DNA from 2 places in the Vibrio sp. 10N.261.51.F12 genome. Region 2 is predicted to be linked to the other one. Evidence: predicted binding sites of a transcription regulator. Region 2 holds the regulator's gene; the other holds the start of a gene.
The links. The regulator MetJ, encoded in region 2, represses methionine synthesis genes. The targets are predictions, from matches to a motif close to TTAGACNTNTANANGTCTAA.

Region 1 (3,425 bases), on a different contig from region 2:
CTGAATGTTGACAACGCCTTTGCATATCACAATTTACCGGGTCAACCTTTGCATGAAATCGTGGTCAAAAAAGGGACTTTTTCATGTGCCTCAATCGGACTTAGCATTGATCTGGAAGGAAAAACATCCCATGCCGCCTACCCTGAAAACGGGGTAAGTCCGCTCAATGCCATGATAGAAATCTTACAGTACCTGCAAACCCTACCAGATAGCTATCCAGAAGAATTCAGCCTTGTCACCATCGTCAACGCCGAACTTGGAGAGCGAGCGTTTGGTGTCGCTGCTGGATCGGCAAAGATAATGGCAACATTACGCAGTGACTGTAACGCCACTTTTCTCGACATACAGAAACGAGTACAACGTACGTTGCAGCGCATCGAGCAGAACACTAAACTCGACATTAACTACTCTTGGCACGAGCCGTTTAACGCCGCGGTTAATTCAAGCCATCATGTAGATTTGATCAGGCAACATGCCACTAAGCTTAACCTGGCGGTCACGGAACTTGAGACACCAATGCGTTGGTCAGAGGATTTTGCTGAGTTTCTATTGCGTTACCAAGGTGCGCTGTTTGGCATTGGAAGTGGCGTATCTCACCCAGAATTACACAATCCCGATTATGATTTTCCGGATGAGATCTTAGAAACCGCTTGTTCGTTATACGTATCGATAATCAGGCAGATCCACGGTCAGGATTGACCTTGTTTGTATCGAGAGGTGAGCGCTAGCTCCAACCCTGTTCACGCGAATATAATCCGAGGCTAACCACTCATGCTCTGTCAGAGTTGCCATGGTTAAGCCTCATACGACAGCACTACAAAAGACTAAAATGCAGGCTCAATCGTGCCTTTAAATGTCTCTTGCATGAAATCTCTAATGGCTTGTGACTGATATATCTCAACAAATTGTTTATACGCTGCATTGTCTTTGTCTTGCTCACGTGCAGCAATCACCATAACGGCTAACGGCGCTTGTTTAGATTCTAAGTAAATACCTTGTTTCTTTGGGTCTAAGCCTGCCGACATCACATAGTTCATCGTAATGGCTGACGCATCAACGTCATCTAATGTACGAGGCAGCTGTGCAGCATCAACCTCAATAAACTTAAACTTCTTTGGGTTACTCACAATATCATTCAACCCAGCCTGAAAACCAACGCCTTCTTTGAGGGTAATCAGTCCACTATCTGCAAACAGTAATAGCCCGCGACCACCGTTTGTTGGATCGTTAGGGATAGCAATCCTTGCACCATCAGGTAGCGCTTCAAGTGACTTATATTTATTCGAATAGACCCCCATGCGCATTAAAATAGAGTCGCCAATTGAAACTAGGTGTGCATCGTGACTGGTATTATAATTCGTTAAAAATGGTTGATGCTGGTAACTATTGATATCAATACTGCCATCTTCTAATGCCGCATTAGGTGTGATGTAATCGGAGAATTCGACCACTTTCACGTTTAAGCCTTGTTTTGCCGCTTCTCGTGCTACGGCTTCCACGACTTGAGCGTGGGGCCCGACTGTCGCTCCCACCTTAATTTCGGAATCATCTGATTGCCCACAAGCCGTTAACCCCGTAAGAATTGACACTATGAACGCCCATAGACCAATCTTCTTGAATCCTTTCATTGTACTCTCCATAATAAATAACAGCCGTATAGCCGTCTAAATGTCTTTATACTACTATGAGATACCTTGATGCAACCAAATTTTTATTCATAGAATGAATTAGTTAGCATTTTCCATCCAACAACATCGATCATTGACTCAAAGCTAAGATCTGACATTAAACCCATAGACCGGAGCTGGAGCATACATAAGAAAGCGAGGAAACAAGAAACAGAGTCATCAGCAGTCAGCTGAATAACTCATGTGCTTAAATAAACCAGATTATTCTCAAACTCATCGGTGTTAAGACCATCGAGCGATAAATAGAACGTGGTATACACGCCGCAGAAGGGAGGTCGAAACGACCTGTCAGCATCAATTAAATAGGTATTTACGAAGCAATAACGTGTCTGATAACACTAGTTCTGGGTCGACGACTTGGAAAAGATTCGCGAGCGCCGTTTAACACTGACACAAAGGACAACGGTGAGGATAAAAGCCGTTAACTCGGCCACCGCTCGAGGAAGCCCATCCGTTGTCAATGCCAATGCAATTTGCAGCGCAATTGCTATCCCAAGAATTATGTTCATTCCATTTACTCACGTTATTGTCCTAGAGACATTATGGTGAGCATTGAGCGAAGAGAAAATTCCGTTTTGGACTATGAAATAACCACATAATTGGATTGCGTGCTAGAAAGCCACGATTTAACTTGTGCTCGTGATACCTTAATACCCGAAGACAACAGAGATTCTGGCATATCATAGTAAGCAACAGGGTGCTTAAATTTTGCAAGTGATGTCGTAGTAAGGTCTATATCTAATTGATCGTTTTTTAATTTCACTTGATCAATCACTCGTTGCACAACCGCCACCGGACGTGCGCCATAGTCATCACTACGCACTGGGACGACAATTGATTGCACAACCTCAGGGCGCGCGTTTAACACGGCTTCTATTTCTTCGCAGTGAATATTTTCGCCACCCGATATAAATAAATTATCTGCTCTTCCAATGACTTGGAGCTCTTGAGCTGCGCTCCACCGACCAAGATCCTTCGTATCAAACCAGCCATCGACCAAGGCTAAAGGCAGAATATTCCCTTGATGGTAGTAACCCGATGACAGTACCGAGCCTTTAACCCATATATGCCCATCAATTAGCTTTACCTCACGGTGGGGTAACGGAATCCCGGATGATGCATCTTCATTCGCCTGCTTTGCCGTCACCGTTGACGCCGTCTCGGTCATCCCGTAGCCCATCCACATATCAATACCCAATTCACGGGCACTTTGAATCAAATCATTAGAAATATGGCTTCCGCCCAACAACACACGTTTGAGTTGATTCGGCAGTCGTTGATCGATAATCCGTTTTAATTGAGTGACCACCAATGAGGCGTGGCTTACATCTGAAATATCTTCACTAAACTGGCCGCCTCCAACCTTAAGTTGAGCTCCCGTCGACAACCAACGCCACACGATGGCTAACCCAGAAACATGAAACATCGGCAGGCTCAGCAACCAGCGATCACTGGGTGAAAAAGCAAAGCGCTCGAGAAGACCCGTCGCTGAGGCAAGGTGTTGCTCGGTGGTGTGCACCACCGCTTTCGGTTTGCCGGTTGAACCTGAGGTAAAGATGATTGAAGCGATTTGATGGGGGGATAGTTCGTGAATCGCATTGTTGTGAATAGCATAATCGTGAATAGTATTGCCGTGCATAACATTGCCGTGAATAGCATCGTCATTAACAGCTTGCTCGTGCTCACTATGCTCACAACCCCCCTCGATTGGTTGCGTGTTGATAAACGTTACGTCAC
Region 2 (3,425 bases):
ATCGCGTTAACCAAACCCGCTGATTCAGCCAAAGATCTTGCACTCGCATACAGCCCTGGCGTAGCCGAGCCTGTTCGAGAGATCGCGCAAAATGCTGATAATGTTTATAAATATACAGCGAAAGGCAATATGGTTGCGGTTATCTCAAATGGTACAGCAATCCTAGGACTTGGTAATCTTGGCCCACTGGCATCCAAACCCGTTATGGAAGGTAAGGCGCTACTCTTTAAGCGGTTTGCTGGTTTGGACTCCATTGATATCGAAGTCAAACACCGCACGATTGACGAGTTTGTTGATACGGTTGCGAATATTTCTGACACGTTTGGTGGTATCAACCTAGAAGACATCAAGGCACCGGATTGTTTTGAGATTGAGCGTCGCTTGATCGAGCGTTGTGATGTTCCGGTATTCCATGATGACCAACATGGTACGGCAATTGTCACGGCGGCGGGTATGTTGAATGCGATTGAGCTGCAAGGCAAAGAATTAAGTGAAGCGACCATTGTTTGTTTGGGTGCGGGCGCTGCGGCGACGGCCTGTATGGAGCTGTTGATTAAATGCGGTGCGATGCGTGAAAAAATCTACATGTTGGATCGCAAAGGCGTCATTCATACGCGTCGTGAAGGCTTGAATGAATACAAGCAGATGTTTGCCAACAATACCGATAAACGTACCCTTGAAGATGTCATCGAAGGCGCGGATTTATTCTTGGGGGTGTCTGGTCCAGATTTACTTCCTGCTGACGCGTTGAAGCTCATGGCAGAGAAGCCGGTCGTGTTTGCGTGTTCAAATCCTGATCCAGAGATTAAGCCAGAATTGGCGCATCAGGTTCGTGATGATTTGATCATGGGGACCGGTCGCTCAGATTATCCGAATCAGGTAAATAACGTACTGTGTTTCCCGTTCATCTTCCGCGGTGCATTGGACGTACGTGCCAGTGAGATTAACGATGAAATGAAGCTTGCGGCGGTTGAGGCAATACGTCAAATTGCTAAAGAACCCGTACCTCAAGAGGTGCTTGATGCGGCGGGTGTTAAGGCGTTGTCATTTAGTAAGGATTACATTATTCCTAAACCGATGGACCCACGCTTGCTACCACGCGTTGCAAAAGCGGTTGCAGTAGCGGCAGTCGAATCGGGCGTCGCACGAATTGAAATGCCTGAGAACTATATGCTTTAGAAGATCATGGCTTAGAAGGCCATGGTTGGATAGAAATTTGGGGCTTTAGGGATAAAACGTGCCTGGTGCCTTGAATTTGCTTTGAAAAAAACGCTGACCTTGATGGTCAGCGTTTTTTTATTGTTTGACCCAGGACCCAGGACCTATGTTTTATTCTTCATCGAACGCTTCAAACTCAATACCCATCGCCGTCATCATGGCTTTTACTTCCGTTGGAATATCATCTGGGCGGTCTTTTCTTAAGTCTTCATCGGTCGGGAGCGGCTGACCAGTGTAGGCGTGCAGAAATGCTTCACACAACAATTCGCTGTTAGTTGCATGGCGTAGGTTATTGATTTGGCGGCGAGTTCTCTCGTCGGTCAATACCTTTAGCACTTTTAACGGAATGGATACCGTGATCTTTTTAACCTGCTCACTTTTTTTGCCGTGCTCCGCGTAAGGGCTAATGTATTCGCCATTCCAATCTGCCATTGCACACCTTCGTCTATTGATCGTAAATTTGTTTTATAGGAAAGCCGCAATTTTAGCGGCATTTACTGCCATAAGCAAAGACATATAGACGTCTAGAAGTGTTGACGTCTCACAGAATGGACAGTAAAGTGGGGTTTCGTTGAGCGGACGGTTAATTTTTCCAAAGATGGGTGCTTTTACTTGTCCGTTCAAGCATGATTAATCACACTATTTATCACCCAACCTTCTCGAGAGGTTGTGGTTAGCCTTCACCTTGCGCGTGTTAATAAAGGATGTTTCTATGAGCAATCGGAAGCCGGCGACAATCGCGGTTCGTATGGGTATCGAATCAGATACTCAGCACCACGCTGTCGTACCACCTATTTACCTTTCTACCAATTATGGCTTTCCCGCTTTCGGCGACGTGCCAAAATATGATTATACCCGTTCTGGTAACCCCAATCGTGGATTACTTGAACAGGCCTTATTTGAATTGGAGTCCGGTAAAGGTGCTGTGGTGACCAACTGTGGAACCTCTGCATTGAACCTTTGGGCATCGGCGTTTCTCGGCCCTGATGATTTGATCATCGCGCCACACGATTGCTACGGTGGCTCTTATCGCTTATTTAATACTCGCGCACAAAAAGGTGATTTTAAGGTTCAGTTTGTTGACCAAAGTGATGACGCGGCGTTAAGTGCTGCTATCGCAAAAAAACCAAAATTGATTTTGTTAGAAACCCCGTCTAACCCGTTGGTACGCGTTGTGGACATTGCGAATGTCTGCGAAAAAGCAAAGCAGGTTGGCGCGCTGGTGGCGGTCGATAATACCTTTTTGACACCGGTGTACCAAAAGCCTTTAGACCTCGGTGCGGACTTTGTTATTCACTCCACGACGAAGTACATCAACGGCCACTCGGACGTTATTGGTGGCGTGGTGATAACCAAAACAGAAGCGCATGCTGAAGAGCTGGCGTGGTGGGGTAACTGTATTGGCGCAACAGGCACACCGTTTGATAGCTACATGACGTTGCGTGGTATCCGCACACTCAGTGCGCGTATGCGTGTCCATGAAGAAAGCTCACAAGTTATTCTCAATTATTTGAAGGGCGAATCATTGGTTAAGGTCATCTATCATCCGAGCCTACCTGAGCATCCAGGCCATGAGATTGCCAAAAAGCAACAGTCGGGCTTTGGGTCTATGCTGAGCTTTGAGTTCGCTGGTAGCTTTGAACAGTTGAAATATTTTGTTGGCAAACTGAATCTCTTCTCGCTGGCTGAGTCCTTAGGTGGGGTGGAGAGCTTGATCTGCCACCCTGCATCGATGACTCACCGCGCGATGGGCGAGGCTGCGCTGGCTGAAGCAGGCGTCTCTCAACAGCTATTGCGCTTATCGGTAGGCTTAGAAGATGCAGAAGACCTAATTGAAGATCTACAACAAGCTTTTGATAAAGCACGAACGTTTGAAGGGTAAGCACGGCAATGAGTAATACTAACGTACCAGTGACGAAGCAATTGCATAAATTTGGTGGCAGTAGCCTGGCTGACCCTGAGTGCTACCGTCGTGTGGTATCGATTCTAAAAGACTACTCTCACGCAGAAGACCTGATTGTGGTATCAGCGGCAGGCAAGACGACCAACCGACTGATTGCGTTTCTGGATGCGTTAAACAAGGATGGCCGTGTTGCTCATGAGCACCTGCAAGCGTTACGACAGTTTCAATTTGAGTTGATTGATGAATTGCTCGATGGCGAAGAAGCGGAAGCCCTTCGTTCACAGTTGAGCGACGAATTTAGTAC

Region 1: a site for MetJ is predicted at 1,649-1,668, ahead of AB4405_RS05795 (MetQ/NlpA family ABC transporter substrate-binding protein). Genes of this name have one in related genera too.

The regions. Positions count from the first base shown of each region.
Region 1 covers NZ_JBFROV010000011.1:8,373-11,797, forward strand. The annotation lists gene AB4405_RS05790 (amidohydrolase) at 1-699, shown strand, start outside; gene AB4405_RS05795 (MetQ/NlpA family ABC transporter substrate-binding protein) at 825-1,628, opposite strand; gene AB4405_RS05800 (hypothetical protein) at 2,046-2,237, shown strand; gene menE (o-succinylbenzoate--CoA ligase) at 2,269-3,425, opposite strand, start outside.
Region 2 covers NZ_JBFROV010000007.1:7,655-11,079, forward strand. The annotation lists gene AB4405_RS04080 (malic enzyme-like NAD(P)-binding protein) at 1-1,179, shown strand, start outside; gene metJ (met regulon transcriptional regulator MetJ) at 1,330-1,650, opposite strand; gene AB4405_RS04090 (O-succinylhomoserine (thiol)-lyase) at 1,931-3,100, shown strand; gene AB4405_RS04095 (bifunctional aspartate kinase/homoserine dehydrogenase II) at 3,109-3,425, shown strand, end outside.